DNA from 4 places in the Streptomyces sp. NPDC051684 genome. Region 1 is predicted to be linked to each of the others. Evidence: riboswitches for the same ligand, from Rfam matches in the RefSeq annotation. Region 1 holds a riboswitch; each other region holds the start of a gene.
The links. A riboswitch is a leader RNA that binds a small molecule or an ion and turns the genes downstream of it on or off. The one in region 1 is predicted to bind cobalamin.

Region 1 (4,410 bases):
ACGCAGCACGCGCAGGCCCGCCCCGGTGCCGCAGCACAGGTCGAGCCCGGTGTCGTACGGGCCGAGACCGGCGAGCGCGCGGCCCACGGCGTCGAGCACGACGTCCGGGGTGCGGAACGGCGTATGGTCGAACTTCGGCGCCAGCAGGTCGTAGCCGCGCTCGACCGAGGACAGCGCCTGAACGGCCAGCTCGCGGAGGGTGGGGCCCTGATCGGTGAACATGGCCGATCAGCATAGGGCGCGCGGACGCCGGCATCGGGGCTTGCCGCGCGGCAGGGGTCGGGTGGTACGGTCAAGGCGGTACATGTGCTCGCCCGTTTCGAGGCGCCGGTACCGAATCTCTCTTTTCAGCGCACGCGGTTCGACATCTCTTTGTCACCGCACGGCGCACGTCATTCCTGGTCAGCGGCTTCTGGCGGGCTCTTCACCCGTTGCCGCGACACCGGGTTCTCCCCGGCCGCGGGGCGCGCTCTGCCGCCCCTGCCACTCGCCGGATCCCTCCCCTTCCCTGCCCCCTCACGCCCCTCGCGTCCGCGGCCCAGGCCGCGAAAGGACCTGTGATCGCCATGACCACGACCACCACCACACCAGCCACGAGCACCACCACCGATTCCCAGGAACAAGAACCCGTCCGCGCCGCCGGCGTCCTCGACATCGGCGGGAACGGGCACGGTTTCCTGCGGGCCGCCGACCTGGAACCCACGTCGCACGACGTCCAGGTCCCCGCCCACCTCATCCGCCAACTCGGCCTGCGCAAGGGCGACTTCGTCGAGGGCGCGCGCGGCAGGCCGCGCGGCCTCGCACACGTCGAGACCGTCGGCGGGGCCCCCGCGGAGACGGCCCGCCGCCGCCCGCGCTTCGCCGATCTCACCCCGCTGCACCCCAGCGAGCGCTTCCGCCTGGAGCACCCGGCCGCCGGGCTTGCCGGACGCGTCGTCGACCTGTTCACACCCATCGGCAAGGGACAGCGCGGCCTGATCGTCGCGCCGCCGAAGACCGGCAAGACGGTGCTGCTGCAGCAGCTCGCCGCCGCGTTCGCCGCGAACCACCCCGACGTCCACCTCATGGTGGTGCTCGTCGACGAGCGCCCCGAGGAGGTCACCGACATGCGCCGCTCCGTGCGCGGCGAGGTGTACGCCTCGACGTTCGACCGCCCGGCGAAGGCGCACATCGCGCTCGCCGAACTCGCCGTGGAGCGCGCCAAGCGCCTCACCGAGCAGGGCCGCGACGTGGTGATCCTTCTCGACTCCCTCACCCGGCTGTGCCGGGCGCACAACAACGCGGCCTCCGCCAGCGGCCGCACCCTGTCGGGCGGTGTCGACGCCGCCGCCCTGCACGGCCCGAAGCGCTTCTTCGGCGCGGCCCGCGACGCCGAGGAGGCCGGCTCCCTGACCATCCTCGCCACCGCCCTCGTCGACACCGGCTCCCGCGCCGACGACTACTACTTCGAGGAGCTCAAGAGCACCGGCAACATGGAGCTGCGCCTCGACCGCGTCCTCGCGCAGCGCCGCGTCCACCCCGCCGTCGAGCTCACCCCCTCCGGCACCCGCCGCGATGAACTCCTGCTCCCCGCCGCCGAGTTGACCGTCACCCGCGGACTGCGGCGCGCCCTGCAGAGCCGCGACCCCGCCGCCTCCTACGAGGCCCTGCTCGACAAGCTGCGCCAGAGCCCGGACAACGCCGCGTTCCTGCGCCAGGCGCACTCCACGGTGCCCACCGCCTGACCCCGCCCCCGAGTACGTAATACTCGACACATGAACGCGAGCATTACGCGCCGTGGCGGGCCCCCGGCCGTCAGCGTCCGGCGGGCCACCGCCCGGGACGCCCGGCGCCTCACCCGCCTCGTGCGCGGCTCCACCGCCTACCGGGACCCCTACGCCTCCATGGTCGCGGGCTACCGGGTGGGCCCCGACTACATCGAGGCGCACCACGTCCACGTAGCCGTGGACGTGGCCGACGAGCGGGTGCTCGGCTTCTACGCGCTGCTCACCGAGCCGCCGGAGCTGGACCTGATGTTCGTCGCGGACGAGGCGCAGGGCCGGGGCATCGGGCGGCTGCTCGTCGACCACATGCGGGCGCAGGCCCTGGCGGCGGGCCTGGACCACGTCCGGGTCGTCGCGCACCCGCCCGCCGAGGGCTTCTACCGCGGCATGGGCGCGCACCGCACCGGCACGGTGCCCGCGCGCCCGCCGGCCGTCGCCTGGGACCGGCCCGAACTCGAATTCCCCATTCCCCCGGCCGCCTGAGGGGTTCCGCCCTCGCCCGCCACGGCGCACACTCGGGGGCGTCGGAATGCGGCAAGGAGGCCACATTGGGCAGCAGTCAGGCACGCGCCGAGGCGTTCGACGTGATCGTGGAGATCCCGCAGGGGTCCCGGAACAAATACGAGATGGACCACGATCTCGGCCGGATCCGGCTCGACCGGATGCTGTTCACGTCGACGCAGTACCCCGCGGACTACGGCTACATCGAGGGCACGCTCGGCGGTGACGGCGACCCGCTGGACGCGCTCGTCCTGACCGGCGACGCGACGTTCCCCGGCTGCGCCATCGAGTGCCGGGCGATCGGCATGTTCGTGATGAGCGACGAGAAGGGCCCGGACGAGAAGGTCCTGTGCGTACCCGCGCACGATCCGCGGCACGACGCGACCCGGGACATCGAGGACATCCCCGAGTTCGACCGCCTGGAGATCACCCACTTCTTCGAGGTCTACAAGGATCTCGAACCCGGCAAGTCGGTCGACGGCTCCAACTGGGAGGGCCGGGAGAAGGCATACGAGGAGATCCGCCGGGCCCGTGAGCGCGCTTCCGACTAGGTAGTAGGGTGGTCGGGCCGTGGTGCTCGGGAAGACCGGTGACGGCCCCTCAGGGGCCCATTCCGGAGCGGCCCTCGCCACTGTGATCGGGTTTCGGACAGCGACGTCCGGAGCGCGCCGTTCCATCCTGTACGCCACTGGCGGCCACCAGCCGCTGGGAAGGCCGGAACGGCGGGCACGCCCGTAAGCCAGGAGACCGGCCGCGGCATCTCACGAAGTGATCCACGAGGTGCTGGAGCGTGATCGACGCATGACCCTGCCCGGGAACTCCCCGACCCCTGCCCTGAACACCCCTCCCCCTGCCTTCCGCTGGCGCCGCGAGGACACGCTGCGCACGGCCGGCCTGATCGCGGTGATCGCCGCGCTGCACGTCGTCGCGTTCGGCGTGCTCTTCCTGCTCGTCGTCCCCGAGCACTACGAAGTCGGCAACAAGGCCTTCGGCATCGGCCTCGGCATCACGGCGTACACACTCGGGATGCGGCACGCCTTCGACGCCGACCACATCGCCGCCATCGACAACACCACCCGCAAGCTGATGGCCGACGGCAAGCGGCCCGTCTCGGTCGGCTTCTGGTTCGCGCTCGGCCACTCCAGCGTGGTCGTCGCGATGGCGGCGCTCGTCGCGGGCGGCGCGGCGCTCGCCGGCACGCTGTTGAACGACGGCTCGACCACCCACCAGGTGCTCGGCGTCGTCGGCACGACCGTCTCCGGTACGTTCCTGTACCTCATCGCGGCGCTCAACCTCGTTGCCCTGATGGGGATCCTGAAGGTCTTCCGGGCGATGCGCGCGGGCTCGTACGACGAGCGGCGGCTCGAGGAGCACCTGGACTCGCGCGGGTTCATGAACCGGATCCTCGGCCGCTTCACCAAGTCGATCACCCGGCCCGGCCAGATGTTCCCGCTGGGCTTCCTCTTCGGGCTCGGCTTCGACACCGCGACCGAGGTGACGCTGATGGTGATGGCGGGCAGCGGCGCCGCGGCGGGCCTGCCGTGGTACGCGATCCTGTGCCTGCCGCTGCTGTTCGCCGCGGGCATGAGCCTGTTCGACACGCTCGACGGCACGTTCATGAACTTCGCCTACCAGTGGGCGTTCTCCAACCCGGTGCGCAAGGTGTTCTACAACCTCACCATCACCGGCCTGTCCATCGCGGTCGCGTTCTTCATCGGCACCATCGAACTCGTCGGCGTCCTGCACGACAAGCTCGACCTGAGCGACGCGGTGACCGGGTGGATCGCCGGGCTCGACCTCGACAACGTCGGGTACGTCATCGTCGGTCTGTTCGTCGCGGTGTGGGTGGCCGCCCTCGCCTACTGGCGGCTCGCCAAGGTCGAGCAGCGGTGGTCGGCGCGGATGGCCGACGCCGGATAAATCGGTTGCCGGGGCGCCCGGCCCGCTGCTGCACTGATCTCGACGCGGCAGCCGGCCGCGCGTCCCCGAGCGTGAGGACCGATCCATGCGCACTGCAGTCCTGATCCTTTCGAAGGCCACCGCGAATCCCGCCGTGGCACTCCCTTCCTTCAAGGACTCGACTGCCAGTGGCATTGCTGAATCTTGGAATTCTCGCGCACGTCGACGCCGGTAAGACCAGCCTGAC
Region 2 (4,410 bases), on a different contig from region 1:
CGCTGGACCAGATCGTGTGGACGTTCCGCACCCCGCGCGTGGTGCTCGCCGCCGTCGCGGGCGCGGGGCTCGCGCTGTCCGGCGCGGTACTGCAGACGGTGGTCGCCAATCCGCTCGCCGATCCGCTCGTGCTCGGCTTCTCCTACGGTGCGACGCTCGGCGCGGTCCTCGTCATCACTCTGGGCGGGGGAGCGGCTCTGTTCGGAGTGGGGGTGTCGGCCGCCGCGTTCGCCGGGTCGGTCGTCGCGGGTGCCCTGGTGTTCTGGCTGGGACGCCGCCGCGGCCGGATGGCGCCGACCCGGCTGATCCTGGCCGGAGTGGCGGTCGGCTACGTGTTCCTGTCGGCCACCAGCTACGTCCAGCTTCAGGCCAGCCCCACTGAACTGCGTACCGTGATGTTCTGGATGCTGGGCAGTGTCGCCGGCGCCCAATGGCACCAGATCCCCACCGTCACCACCGTCGTCATCGGCTGCACCGCCCTGCTCACCCTCTTCGGCCGCAAGCTCAATGTGCTCCTCGCCGGGGACGAGACCGCCACCTCCCTCGGCACCGATGTCAACCGGCTCCGTACCGTCCTGCTCCTGCTCAGCGCCCTGCTGACCGGCTCGGTGATCGCGGTCGCGGGCGGCATCGGCTTCGTCGGCCTGATGATCCGCCACCTGGTGCGGCTCACCACCGGCGCCGACCACCGCAGGCTGCTGCCGTTGTCCGCGCTGCTCGGAGCGGTCTACCTCGTCCTGGTCGACCTGCTCTCGCGCACTTTGAACCGGCCGAGCGAACTCCCGCTCGGCATCCTCACCGCCCTGTTGGGCGCCCCCTTCTTCCTCTGGCTGCTGCGCCGCAACAAGGGTCTGGACTGACACGCATGCGCCTCACTGTCGACCGGCTGCACATCACCCTCGACCACCACTCGATCCTGAACGGCGTCGACATCGACGCCCGGCCCGGCGATGTCGTCGGGCTCGTCGGACCCAACGGCAGCGGCAAATCCACCCTGCTGCGCGCCGTCTACCGCTCCCTCAGGCCGGCCGACGGCGCCGTCCGGGTCGGTGACGACGACATCTGGAGACTCAGCCCCCGCGCCGCCGCCCTGCGAACCGCCGCCGTCCTCCAGGACGGAACCGGCAGTACGGGCGGGCTCACGGTGATCGAGACCGTCGCCCTGGGACGCGCACCCCACCACGGCCTGCTGGGGCGCGACGGACCCCAGGACCGGCGGGCGGTCGAGGACGCCGTGGACCGGTGCGGCGTGCGGCACCTGGCGCACCGCGACTACGCCTCACTGTCCGGTGGCGAGCGTCAACGCGTCCTCCTCGCGCGGGCCCTGGCCCAGCAGCCCCGGCTGCTCGTCCTGGACGAGCTGACCAACCACCTCGACATCCGCGCCCGGTTCGAACTACTGCACCTGATCCGCTCCACCGGCACCACGACGCTCGCCGTCCTGCACGATCTCCACCTCGCGGCCCGCTTCTGCGACCACCTCGTCGTGCTCGACCGGGGCAGCGTCGTCGCCGCCGGGCCCGTCCTCGACACGCTCACCCCGGCCGTACTCGCGAAAGTCTTCGGCGTGGCCGCCTCAGCACGGCGCGACGAGGACGCGGTGGTGCGGCTGACCTACGCGGCGGACCCGCTGAGCGCGGAGGCTCACGCGGTGAACTAGTCGCTGTCTAGGTGCCGTTCAGCGCTTGAGGGCGGTGAGCAGAGCCTCGCACGCCTCGGCGGCCGTCCCGGCCGTCTCCGAACAGATACGGCAGTGCTCGCGGTGGCTGGCATGCCGGCCGCACAGTTCATGAGCGTCGCGGCAGGCGATGAGGCAGGCGCCGAGCTGAGCTGTGAGCAACGGCCGTTGCGTGTCGTCACCGCGCACCAGCAGCCTGGCCGTCGTGGCGGTCACGTCCGCGCAGTCGAGGTTCTGGGTGATCGCCTCACGCAGCGCGTCGGCGTCCTTGTCGGCGAGCATGCCGGCCGCGCACGCGCTGCTCGCCCGCTCGCACTCCGCCAGCGCGGTCGTCGTGCGGGCGAGGAGTTCACTGTCGACCAAGAACCGACTGCCGACGCTCTCGATGAGGTCCTGAGTCCTGTGCATGGCTCCCCCAAGGTGTGGGAAAGGTAGCTTCGACGCTTCCGAGGCTACCCGAACAGCCCCTCTTCTCAATGGTGTTGAGGTAGCTCCCAGCCATCTCCCGACCAAGGTTCGCCGCCATGAAGACAGACCGGCGCGCCGCTCCCGCTGTCTGGCCCTGGGAGGACCGGGCGGCGCAGGCACGTCCTCGCCGCTTCCTGTGGCGCGAGCGCGTCTTCGCTTGGTGCCTGCCCGCGGCCACCACGCTGCTGCTTGCGGGGGCCTACGGCTGGCTGGGCTTCCGGTTCGGCGCGGTGACCGGCGCCTGGGCGGGCGCCGTTGCCGGGGTTCTCTCCAGCCTGGCCCTGCACGCGTTCGTCGGCCGGGTGGCAGAGGGAAGGCCCGCGCACCGACGGTGGCCCCCGGGCAGGCACTGGCACGAGTGAGCCCCGTCCGCCGTCGGCCTGCGCGGGAGTTCGCCGCCGGTCCGTTCGGGCCAACGGGCAGGGCTCAGACGACGGCCGCCGCGCCGGCCTCGTAACCGGCTTCCTCGATGGCGGCGCGTACCTGTGCGTCGTCGAAGGCCGTGCCCGTCACTCGTACCGTGTCGCTCTCCAGGTCGACGGTGACCCCGGTGACGCCGGGTACGGCGGTCACCTGTTCGGTGACGCCGGCGGCGCAGTGCCCGCAGGTCATGCCGGTGACGCGGTAGTCGGATCGGTTCATGGCGCAACTCCTGGGATGGGGAGACGTGCGTGCGTCTGTGGATACGTGCGCGGCGGGTCCGGTGTTCAGCCGGATCCCGTCGTCCTCCACGAGTCGGACCGCGTCGCGTCCGAGTTCCCGCGTGTCGGATGAGTCACTCGTACGGGGGCTGCCGGTGCCGTGACCGGGGACGGAGTGCTTGTCCGGGCCATGGGCTGCTGTTGTCATGCGCAATACCTGGGCATTACTGTCCTCTTGCCTTGGTGTTCGGGAAATCCGGTGCGGAACCGGTGCGGCCCTCGCCACTGTGATCGGGAAGTCCGGCTCCGGCCCCTCAGCGGGGCAGCCACTGGGTCCTTGGACCTGGGAAGGCGGAGATCCGGGCGGTGTCACCCGTCAGCCAGGAGACCGGCCGGGGCGCTTCAACCGTCCACGAGGTGCTGGAAAGGTCTGCCGAGCCATGCACATAGCCGAGGGGTTCCTGCCCCCAGCGCACGCCGCCGCCTGGGGCGTCGCGGCCGCGCCGTTCGTCGTCCACGGGGTCCGCTCCCTGACCCGCGAGGTGAAGGAACACCCGGAGAGCACGCTGCTGCTGGGCGCGTCCGGGGCCTTCACCTTCGTTCTCTCCGCGCTCAAGCTGCCTTCGGTGACCGGCAGTTGCTCCCATCCCACCGGCACCGGCCTTGGGGCCATCCTGTTCCGGCCGCCGATCATGACGGTGCTGGGCACGATCACGCTGCTGTTCCAGGCCCTGCTGCTCGCCCACGGCGGACTTACCACGCTGGGTGCCAACGCGTTCTCCATGGCGATCGTCGGCCCCTGGGCCGGATACGGGATCTACCGCCTGCTGCGCCGCTACGACGTCCCGCTGATGGTCACCGTGTTCTTCGGGGCGTTCGTGGCGGACCTGTCGACCTACTGCGTCACCAGCGTGCAGCTCGCCCTCGCCTTCCCCGACCCGAGCAGCGGTTTCTTCGGCGCGCTCGGCAAGTTCGGCTCCATCTTCGCCGTCACCCAGATCCCGCTGGCCGTCAGCGAGGGACTGCTGACCGTGCTCGTCATGCGGCTGCTCGTGCAGTCCAGCAAGGGCGAACTGACTCGGCTGGGCGTTCTCGTCACCGGCGGCCGCCGGGACGCCGCTCCCGAGGCGGTGGCCCGGTGAAGCGGAACACGAAGATCAACCTGCTGCTCCTGATCGTCGTGGCCGCCCTCGCCGTCCTGCCTCTCGCGCTGGGTCTTGGCGATCACAAGGAGGAGCCCTTCGCCGGCGCCGACGCCGAGGCGGAGACGGCCATCACCGAGATCAAGCCGGATTACGAGCCGTGGTTCTCCCCGCTGTACGAGCCGCCGTCGGGAGAGATCGAGTCCGCGCTCTTCGCCCTCCAGGCGGCTCTCGGTGCCGGCGTGCTCGCGTACTACTTCGGTCTGCGCCGCGGGCGCAGGCAGGGCGAACAACGGGCCGTGGAGAGCGCCATGAGCGCGGACGGCGCCGACGGGGCCGATGCCAAGGCGCCTGCCGGGGACCGGACCTGACCCGGCGTGCTGCCGATCGACGTGGCGGCGCACAGCAGCAGCTGGCGCCGCCGCCATCCCCTCGACAAAGCCGTCCTCGGCCTGGGCCTCACCGCCCTCGCCCTCACCCT
Region 3 (4,410 bases), on a different contig from region 1:
ACGCCCTCGCCGCCAAGCGCAAGATCATGGGCTTCGGCCACCGCGTGTACAAGCACGGGGACTCACGGGTGCCGATCATGCAGGACGCTCTCGACCAGCTCGTCGCGCGCGCCGCCGCCCCGGAGACGACCCGTCTGGCCAGGCTCCACGCCGCCCTGCGCGAGGCGATGCTCATCGACAAGGGCATCCACCCCAACCTCGACTATCCGGCCGGACTGGCCTACCACCTGATGGGCTTCGACATCCCCGTCTTCACACCGATCTTCGTGATGAGCCGCATCACCGGATGGACCGCGCACATCACGGAACAGCTCGCGCACAACGCACTCATTCGCCCACTCGCCTCCTACGACGGCCCCGGCGAGCGACCCGTCCCCACCCGTCTGTGACCGGACCAGCATCGGACCCCGATGCCCTCACCCCACCTGCGACAATGCATCGCATGACCACGGAGCAACGCCGGATACTCGTCATCGGCATCGGCGCGGGCGACCCGGATCACCTGACCCTCGGCGCGGTCAAGGCCATCCGCAGCGCCGACGTCTTCTTCATCGTCGGCAAGGGACCCGACAAGTCCTCTCTCACGGACCTGCGGCACGGCATGATCGATGAGCACGCAGAAGGCCCCTATCGCGTCGTCGAGGTGGAGGATCCGAGCCGGGACCGTCGGCCGATGGACCGGGGCGACTACACGGCCGCCGTCCAGGCTTGGCGAGAGCGCCGGGGCGAGATCTTCGAGCGACTGCTGCGCGAAGAAATGACGGCCGGACAGACCGGTGCCTTCCTCGTCTGGGGCGACCCGTCCCTGTACGACAGCACGCTCGGCATCCTGGCCGACATCGAGGAACGCGGCGCGGTGTCCGCCACCGTCGACGTCATCCCGGGCATCACCAGCGTCTCCACGCTCGCGGCCCGTCACCGCATCCCGCTGAACCAGGTCGGGCGGCCCGTGCACATCACGCCTGCCCGCCGCCTGCCCGACGTGGGCCAGAACGACGACGGAGACATCGTCGTCATGCTCGACGCCCACGAGTCCTTCACCCAGGTCGAGGGCGACGACGTGTGGATCTACTGGGGCGCCTACCTCGGTACCCCCGACGAACTCCTGATCGCCGGCCCACTCAACGAGGTCTCCGACCGCATTCGACAGGTACGGTCCGCGGCCCGCGCAGAGCACGGATGGATCATGGACACCTACCTACTTCGCATCGTGAAGCCGTCCTCCGCCGTCTGACGGCGCTGATCTGCCCTGCCGGACGAGCATGCGCGCCGGCTCACGCCCGGCTGGTACCGGTGGTCCAGGCCGGTTCGATGTGGCTGAGCCAGGTGTCCTGTTCGTCGGCCAGAGCGTGTTCCAAGGGAAGGGGAACGAATCGGCAGGCGAAAGCCATGCCGTCGTCCTCGCCACCCCCTCGGACCCGATGAACCCAGGAATCCAGGGTGCTCGGTCCCACTTGGAGATGGAAGAACGTCGTACGCCGCGGTTGGCCGGTCTCGGGGTGGGGCTTGTCCTCTTCGGCGACAGCCCCGACCACGAGAGCTGTCGAAAGGCCTGTCTCCTCGAAGGTCTCGCGCAGGACCGCGGTGTGATGATCCTCTCCGGCTTTGACGCCTCCCGCAGGGATCTGTGTGCCCGCTTCGGGCATGCCGAGATGGTCGAAGACCAGCAACTCGGGGCCGGCGGCGTCCCGGATGACGTAAGCGGCGACGCGGATTCTCGGCTGAGTCATCCGGCCATTGTGTGCGGCACGAGTCGCCGGGACCTCACGTCCTCTGGATTTACTAGGACGTCCAACTATATAGTCGAGGAAAGGTCCGCGGTGCAGGGAAGCCGGTGTGAGTCCGGCACGGTCCCGCCACTGTGACCGGGGAGTTCGCCGTCGAGCAGTACGCCACTGACGTGATCGATGTCGGGAAGGCGGGCGGTGCGCGCTGATCCGGAAGTCAGGATACCGGCCGCGGAATGTTCCGTGTTGTCCACGAGGATGGAGCTGACACGCATGGCACCGGTGCGTTTCCACGATCCCGGCGGTCCTGCCCGACAGGCCCGACTCAGCCGCGACTTCTCCCGCATCCCGATCGTCACTCGCTGACGGCCGCGCAGCCATTCGCGCTCTCGCGCGGCCCCGACGCGCACGTACGCCACCGCGTCTCCGTGCCGTCATGGCCGCGCGCCATCCGGATCACCTGACGAGAGCAGGCATTCATGGTCCGCACGCAAGACCGCGCCCCCGTGCGCGAGTTGACCCACTTCGTCGGCGGCAGGCACACCGAGGGAACCTCGGGATCCTACGGCGACGTCTACGACCCCAATACTGGGCAGATCCAAGCCCGCGTCCCGCTCGCGAACCGAGCCGAGACCGAGGCCGCCATCGCCGACGCGGATCGGGCTCAACGCGAGTGGGGCGATTGGAACCCGCAGCGCCGAGCCAGGGTCCTGCTGAAGTTCCTCGCACTCGTCGAGCAAGACAAGGACGCGCTCGCCAGGCTGCTGTCGTCCGAACACGGCAAGACCATCGCCGACGCGCACGGCGACATCCAACGAGGCCTGGATGTAGTGGAGTTCGCCGCCGGAATCCCGCACCTCCTCAAGGGCGACTTCACGGACAACGCCGGCACCGGCATTGACGTCCACTCCCTACGCGCACCACTCGGCGTTGTCGCGGGCATCACTCCGTTCAACTTCCCCGCCATGATTCCGCTTTGGAAGGCAGCACCAGCGCTCGCTTGCGGCAACGCCTTCATCCTCAAACCCTCTGAGCGCGACCCGTCCGTCCCCCTACGCTTGGCGGAGCTCTTCCTGGAGGCCGGTCTGCCGCCCGGTGTGCTCAACGTCGTCAACGGTGGACGCGAGGCCGTCGACACGCTGCTGACCGACCCCCGTGTCGCCGCGCTGGGCTTCGTCGGCTCCACTCCCATCGCCGCCCACGTCTATGCGACCGCTGCCGCACAGGGAAAACGTGCCCAGTGTTTCGGCGGCGCCAAGAACCACATGATCGTGATGCCGGACGCCGACCTCGACCAGGCCGTCGACGCGCTGATCGGTGCCGGATACGGGTCCGCGGGCGAGCGCTGCATGGCCATCTCCGTCGCCGTGCCCGTCGGCGAGGACACCGCCGACGCACTGGTGACCCGCCTCAAGGAACGCATCGCCACCCTCCGTATCGGTCGCGGTGACGACCCGCAGGCCGATTTCGGCCCCCTCGTCTCCCGGGAAGCCGTCGACCGGGTGCGCTCCTATGTCGACCACGGCGTGAAGGAGGGCGCCGAACTGGTCGTCGACGGAAGCGACTTCAGCCTCGCTGGCCATGAGGATGGCTTCTTCACCGGCGCCAGTCTCTTCGACCGCGTCACCCCAGACATGCGTATCTACCAAGAGGAGATCTTCGGCCCGGTGCTGTGCATCGTGCGCGCCGCCACATACGAAGACGCCCTGCGCCTGCCCAGCGAGCACACCTACGGCAACGGGGTCGCCATTTTCACCCGCGACGGCGACACAGCCCGCGACTTCACCCGGCGTGTGAACACCGGCATGGTCGGCGTCAACGTCCCCATCCCCGTACCCGTCGCCTATCACACCTTCGGAGGGTGGAAGGCGTCAGGCTTCGGCGACCTCAACCAGCACGGACCCGACGCGATCCGCTTCTACACCCGTACGAAGACCGTCACCTCGCGCTGGCCCGCCGGCCTGCGCGAAGGAGCGAGCTTCACGATCCCGACGATGGAGTGAGCACCATGACGCACGCCATGCTCACCGAGGATCAACAAGCCCTGGTCGAAACCACGCTGGACTTCGCCCAGGACCACCTCGCGCCGCACGCCGTCACCTGGGACCGGGACAAACACTTTCCCGTCGACGTCCTCCGCAAGGCCGCCGGTGTCGGTCTCGGCGGCATCTACGTCCGGGAGGAAGAGGGGGGTTCAGGGCTCAGCCGGGCAGACGGAGTGCTCGTCTTCGAGGCCCTGGCTTCCGGCTGCCCGTCCATCGCCGGCTACCTCTCCATCCACAACATGGTCGCCTGGATGATCGACCGATACGGCGACGACGACCAGCGGACGCGCTGGCTGCCCCGCCTCTGCTCGATGGACGACCTTGCCAGCTACTGCCTCACCGAGCCGGGCGCTGGATCCGACGCCGCCGCCCTCACCACGAGGGCCTCTCGTGACGGGAACGACTGGCTCCTCACGGGCGTGAAGCAGTTCATCTCCGGCGCGGGCGCATCTCAGCTCTATGTGGTCATGGCCCGGACGGGGGGCCACGGAGCCGAGGGAGTCTCAGCGTTCCTCGTCGACAAGAGCGACCCCGGCGTCTCGTTCGGCCCCAACGAACAGAAGATGGGCTGGAACGCCCAGCCCACCCGGCAGGTCGTCCTGGAAGACGTGCGCCTGCCCGGCGATCGACTCCTCGGA
Region 4 (4,410 bases), on a different contig from region 1:
GTCGCCGAGCGGCTGGTCGTCGCGGACAAAGGACCAGGCGAGCATGGTCACGGGCCCGGTCAGCATGCCCTTGACGGGGCGGTCGGACAGCGACTGGGCGTACGTGGTCCAGCGCACCGTCATGGGGTCGGGGCGGGAGATGTCGCCTGCCAGGACCGGCGGCCGGACATAGCGCGTGCCGTACGACTGCACCCAGCCGTGCTGCGTCGCCAGGTAGCCGGTGAGCTGCTCGGCGAAGTACTGGACCATGTCGTTGCGTTCGGGCTCACCGTGCACCAGGACATCGATCCCGGTCTTCTCCTGGAAGGAGATGACGTCCCGGATCTCGTTCCTGATGCGCTCCTCGTAACCCGCGGTGTCGATCCGCCCGGTCCGCAAGTCGGCTCGTGCGGTGCGCAGTTCGGTCGTCTGCGGGAACGAGCCGATGGTGGTGGTCGGCAGCAGCGGCAGCCCGAGGTGGGCACGCTGGGCGACAGCCCTTTCCGGATACGCCTGGGCGCGACGCGTGTCGGACCCGGTGACGGCGGCGGCGCGGTCCCGCACCGCGGGGTCGCGGGTGATCGGCGAGGTGGCGCGGGAGGACAGGGCGGCGCGGTTGACGGCGAGTTCGGCGGTGATCGCGTCCGTGCCCTGGGCGAGGCCCCTGGCGAGCGTGGCGATCTCGGCCGTCTTCTGGCGGGCGAAAGCGAGCCAGCGCAGGATCTGCGGGTCGATGTCGCGCTCCAGGGACGCGTCGAGCGGGACGTGCAGCAGCGAGCAGGAGGCGGCGACGTCGACCCGGTCGGCGAGGCCGAGCAGGGTGCCGAGCGTGGCGAGGGACTTCTCCAGGTCGTTGACCCAGATGTTGCGGCCGTTGACGACGCCGGCGACGAGGCGCTTGCCGGGCAGTCCGCCCACGGCGGCGAGCGCGTCGAGGTTGGCGGCGGCTGCGTCGGTGAAGTCGAGGGCGAGGCCTTCGACGGGCGCCTTGGCGAGCACGGGCAGGGCGTCGCCGAGCCGGTCGAAGTAGGAGGCGACGAGGAGCTTGGGGCGGTCCGTGAGGGCGCCGAGGTCGCGGTAGGCGCGGGCGGCGGCGTTCAGCTCGGCCGGGGTGCGGTCCTGGACCAGGGCGGGCTCGTCGAGCTGCACCCACTCGGCTCCGGCCGCACGCAGATCGCCGAGGACCTCTGCGTACACGGGCAGCAGCCGGTCGAGCAGCGTCAGCGGATCGAAGTCGGCCGCGACGCCGGGCGCGGGCTTGGAGAGCAGGAGATACGTGACCGGGCCGACCAGGACCGGCCGGGCGGTCAGCCCCAGAGCGAGGGCTTCCTTGAGTTCCGTGACCTGCTTGGTGGAGTCGGCGGTGAAGACCGTGTCCGGGCCCAGTTCAGGGACCAGGTAGTGGTAGTTCGTGTCGAACCACTTGGTCATCTCCAGCGGCGCGACGTCCTGGGTGCCGCGGGCCATGGCGAAATAGCCGTCCAGGGCGTCGGCGTCCACCGCGGCGCGGTGGCGCTCGGGGATGGCGCCCACCATCACGGTGGTGTCGAGGACGTGGTCGTAGTACGAGAAGTCGCCGGCCGGGACTTCGGCGATGCCCGCGTCAGCGAGTTCCTGCCAGTTGGCGCGGCGCAGATCGGCGGCGGTGGTCCGGAGGGCGTCGGCGGTGACGCGGCCCTTCCAGTACCCCTCGATGGCCTTCTTGAGCTCGCGGTTCTGGCCCTGGCGGGGGTAGCCGTACACGGTGGCCCGTGCTGCCGCGGCTGCGGTCTTGGTGGTCACGGAGATCTCCTTCGAGAGACGTATCCCTGGGGGTCCCGAGGACCTGTACGGAACGAAGGAGTGACACAAACGGCGGTTCGACCTCGCGCGGCAAAGGCGCGGTCGTCCGCTGCATATGTACGCCGACCCGCCCACGAGGTCACCGGGATGTCCGTGCACGCGTCGTACGCACACGGGCAGGTGGCAGGTCTTCGGACTCGTGAGCACGTCCATCCGGACCGGACGGACACCTACTGGCCGTCGCTTCCCAGATCTCTTTCGCGAGATCCAGTGCGTATGACGGCGGTCGTTCCCACTCACCGCTGCGGGGCAGTCCCGGATTCCCACCGGGTTCCCTCTTGCGACTCCCCGCCTGGCTGACAGGGAGAACCAGCTGCGTGGGCCACCCTATGGGCCCATGGTCGACGATCACCAGAGCGTCCAGGATCCGGATGGTGAGATGAGACACGTCCAGACATGCGGCAGCGGGGGCGGGACACTGTCCTTCGCCGTGTCCCGCCCCCGCTCTGCAACCGCGGCCGGCCCTCATCCGGCCGCGGCACCCGGGCCCCTCAGCCCCGGTGGTCCTGGGTGGTGTCTCAGTGGTCGTACGTGTGGAAGCCGCGACCGGTCTTACGCCCCAACAGGCATGCTTCCACCATGCGTTGGAGGAGCGGTGGAGGTGCGTACAGAGGTTCTCTGAACTCGTCGTAGAGCGACTCGGCGATGGCCGCGACGGTGTCGAGGCCGATCAGATCGGCGAGCGCCAGCGGACCCATGGGGTGGGCGCAGCCCAGACGCATCCCGTTGTCGATGTCGGTCGCGGTGGCGAAGCCGGACTCGGTCATGCGGATCGCCGACAGGAGGTACGGGATCAACAGCGCGTTGACGACGAAGCCGGCACGGTCGCGGGAGCGGACGACGGTCTTTCCGAGCACGGTCCGCGCGAAGTCTTCCGCGCGGTGCGTCGTCTCGGCGGACGTGTGCAGCGACGGAACGACCTCCACCAACGGGAGGACCGGGACGGGATTGAAGAAGTGCAGCCCTATGACGTGATCGGCGCGCCCGGTCGCCATCCCCAGACGCATGATCGGGATCGAAGAGGTGTTGGTGGCCAGAATCGCCGACGGGTCCTCCACGATCTTGTCGAGCGCGGCGAACACCTCGGTCTTCGCATCGGGGTTCTCGACGACGGCCTCGATCACCAGTTGCCGATCGGCGAGATCGTCGAGCTCCCCGGTGTACGTCAGTCGGTCCTGCGCCTGCCGGGCTTGCTCGGCCGTCAGCTTGTCCCGGCGTACCGCCCGTTTCAGGGAGGTGGTGACCCGGTCGCGGGCATCGCGTGCCGCGAGAGCGTCCGCCTCGCACACGAGGGTGTCGAGTCCGGCCCGGGCGCAGACCTGCGCGATGCCAGCGCCCATCTGCCCGGCTCCCACGACACCGACGCGGCGGATGGCCCCGGTCACGCGTCGCGCTCCAGCGTCCGGACGAGGTGGCGGCTGTAGGCGTCCGGCGTGAAGAACTGGGGGAGTTCGGCGGCCAGGCACATGCGGTGGAACAGGTCCTGGATCTCGTCGAGAGGCGCGTAGGGGCGCTGCGCGGCGAGGGCGTCCAGTTCTTCGCCGAGGATGCGCACGACGGTCTCCCGGTCGATGCGGGCGTGGCGGAGCCACTGCCAGATCTGGACCCGGGCGATCTCCGCGGTGGCCGCGTCCTCCATCAGTCCGTCCAACGCGACGGCGCCCTGGCCGCCGATCCACGCGGCGAAGTAGCGCACCGTGACCGAGACGTTGGTGCGCACGCCCTCATCTGTCGGATCGGCGCCGATCCGACGGACGGCCAGCAGATCGGCAGGCTGCACGTCGACGTCGTCGCGGGTGCGGTCGAGCTGGTGCGGGTGCTCACCCAGGACGCCGTCGAAGACTTCACGGCATAGCGGGACGAGGCCCGGGTGAGCCACCCAGGATCCGTCGAAGCCGTCCTCCGCCTCGCGCTCCTTGTCCAGCCGCACCTTGGCCAGTGCCGCCGCGTGCGCATCGGGGTCCTTGCCGGGGATCTGGGCCGCCATCCCGCCGATGGCGTGCGCGCCGCGCTTGTGGCAGGTGTGCACGAGGAGTTCGGTGTAGGCCCGCATGAAGGGGGCGGTCATGGTCACCTGACCGCGGTCGGGCAGCAGGAAGTCGGTGCGGTGGCCGAAGGTTTTGATGAGGCTGAAGAGGTAGTCCCACCGGCCGGCGTTCAGCCCCGCGCTGTGCTCGCGGAGTTCGTAGAGGATCTCCTCCATCTCGAAGGCCGCCGTGATGGTCTCGATGAGAACGGTGGCGCGGACCGTGCCGCGCGGAATGCCAAGCAGATCCTGGGCCAGGACGAAGATGTCGTTCCACAGGCGGGCCTCGTAGCTGTTCTCCAGCTTCGGGAGGTAGAAGTACGGGCCCTGTCCCGCGTCGATCTGCCGCTGGGCGCAGTGGAAGAAGTACAGGCCGAAATCGACCAGGGCGGCGGGCACCGGGCGGCCGTCGACGTGCAGGTGCTCCTCGTCGAGGTGCCAGCCGCGCGGGCGGACCACGATCGTGGCGAGCGGCCGGTCGGTGGCGAGCCGGTACTCCTTGCCCTCAGGGCTGGTGAAGTCGATGCGCCGCTCGATGGCATCGAGCAGGTTCAGCTGCCCTT

Region 2: it holds a riboswitch for cobalamin, as region 1 does, so the genes downstream of both, ACIA8D_RS34095 (energy-coupling factor ABC transporter permease) here and ACIA8D_RS27140 (HoxN/HupN/NixA family nickel/cobalt transporter) in region 1, are expected to answer to the same signal.
Region 3: it holds a riboswitch for cobalamin, as region 1 does, so the genes downstream of both, ACIA8D_RS33935 (CoA-acylating methylmalonate-semialdehyde dehydrogenase) here and ACIA8D_RS27140 (HoxN/HupN/NixA family nickel/cobalt transporter) in region 1, are expected to answer to the same signal.
Region 4: it holds a riboswitch for cobalamin, as region 1 does, so the genes downstream of both, metE (5-methyltetrahydropteroyltriglutamate--homocysteine S-methyltransferase) here and ACIA8D_RS27140 (HoxN/HupN/NixA family nickel/cobalt transporter) in region 1, are expected to answer to the same signal.

What each region holds. Positions count from the first base shown of each region.
Region 1 covers NZ_JBITCS010000024.1:61,149-65,558, forward strand. The annotation lists gene ACIA8D_RS27120 (class I SAM-dependent methyltransferase) at 1-222, opposite strand, end outside; gene rho (transcription termination factor Rho) at 567-1,724, shown strand; gene ACIA8D_RS27130 (GNAT family N-acetyltransferase) at 1,755-2,246, shown strand; gene ACIA8D_RS27135 (inorganic diphosphatase) at 2,312-2,815, shown strand; cobalamin riboswitch at 2,819-3,035, shown strand; gene ACIA8D_RS27140 (HoxN/HupN/NixA family nickel/cobalt transporter) at 3,066-4,184, shown strand; gene ACIA8D_RS27145 (GTP-binding protein) at 4,352-4,410, shown strand, end outside.
Region 2 covers NZ_JBITCS010000038.1:51,098-55,507, forward strand. The annotation lists gene ACIA8D_RS34070 (FecCD family ABC transporter permease) at 1-860, shown strand, start outside; gene ACIA8D_RS34075 (ABC transporter ATP-binding protein) at 866-1,660, shown strand; gene ACIA8D_RS34080 (hypothetical protein) at 1,679-2,086, opposite strand; gene ACIA8D_RS34085 (hypothetical protein) at 2,203-2,508, shown strand; gene ACIA8D_RS34090 (heavy-metal-associated domain-containing protein) at 2,573-2,788, opposite strand; cobalamin riboswitch at 3,012-3,199, shown strand; gene ACIA8D_RS34095 (energy-coupling factor ABC transporter permease) at 3,228-3,929, shown strand; gene ACIA8D_RS34100 (energy-coupling factor ABC transporter substrate-binding protein) at 3,926-4,300, shown strand; gene cbiQ (cobalt ECF transporter T component CbiQ) at 4,307-4,410, shown strand, end outside.
Region 3 covers NZ_JBITCS010000038.1:15,382-19,791, forward strand. The annotation lists gene ACIA8D_RS33920 (bifunctional 2-methylcitrate synthase/citrate synthase) at 1-389, shown strand, start outside; gene cobF (precorrin-6A synthase (deacetylating)) at 443-1,234, shown strand; gene ACIA8D_RS33930 (NUDIX domain-containing protein) at 1,275-1,730, opposite strand; cobalamin riboswitch at 1,802-1,976, shown strand; gene ACIA8D_RS33935 (CoA-acylating methylmalonate-semialdehyde dehydrogenase) at 2,207-3,730, shown strand; gene ACIA8D_RS33940 (acyl-CoA dehydrogenase family protein) at 3,736-4,410, shown strand, end outside.
Region 4 covers NZ_JBITCS010000038.1:32,070-36,479, forward strand. The annotation lists gene metE (5-methyltetrahydropteroyltriglutamate--homocysteine S-methyltransferase) at 1-1,761, opposite strand, end outside; cobalamin riboswitch at 1,926-2,150, opposite strand; gene ACIA8D_RS34005 (3-hydroxybutyryl-CoA dehydrogenase) at 2,340-3,206, opposite strand; gene aceB (malate synthase A) at 3,203-4,410, opposite strand, start outside.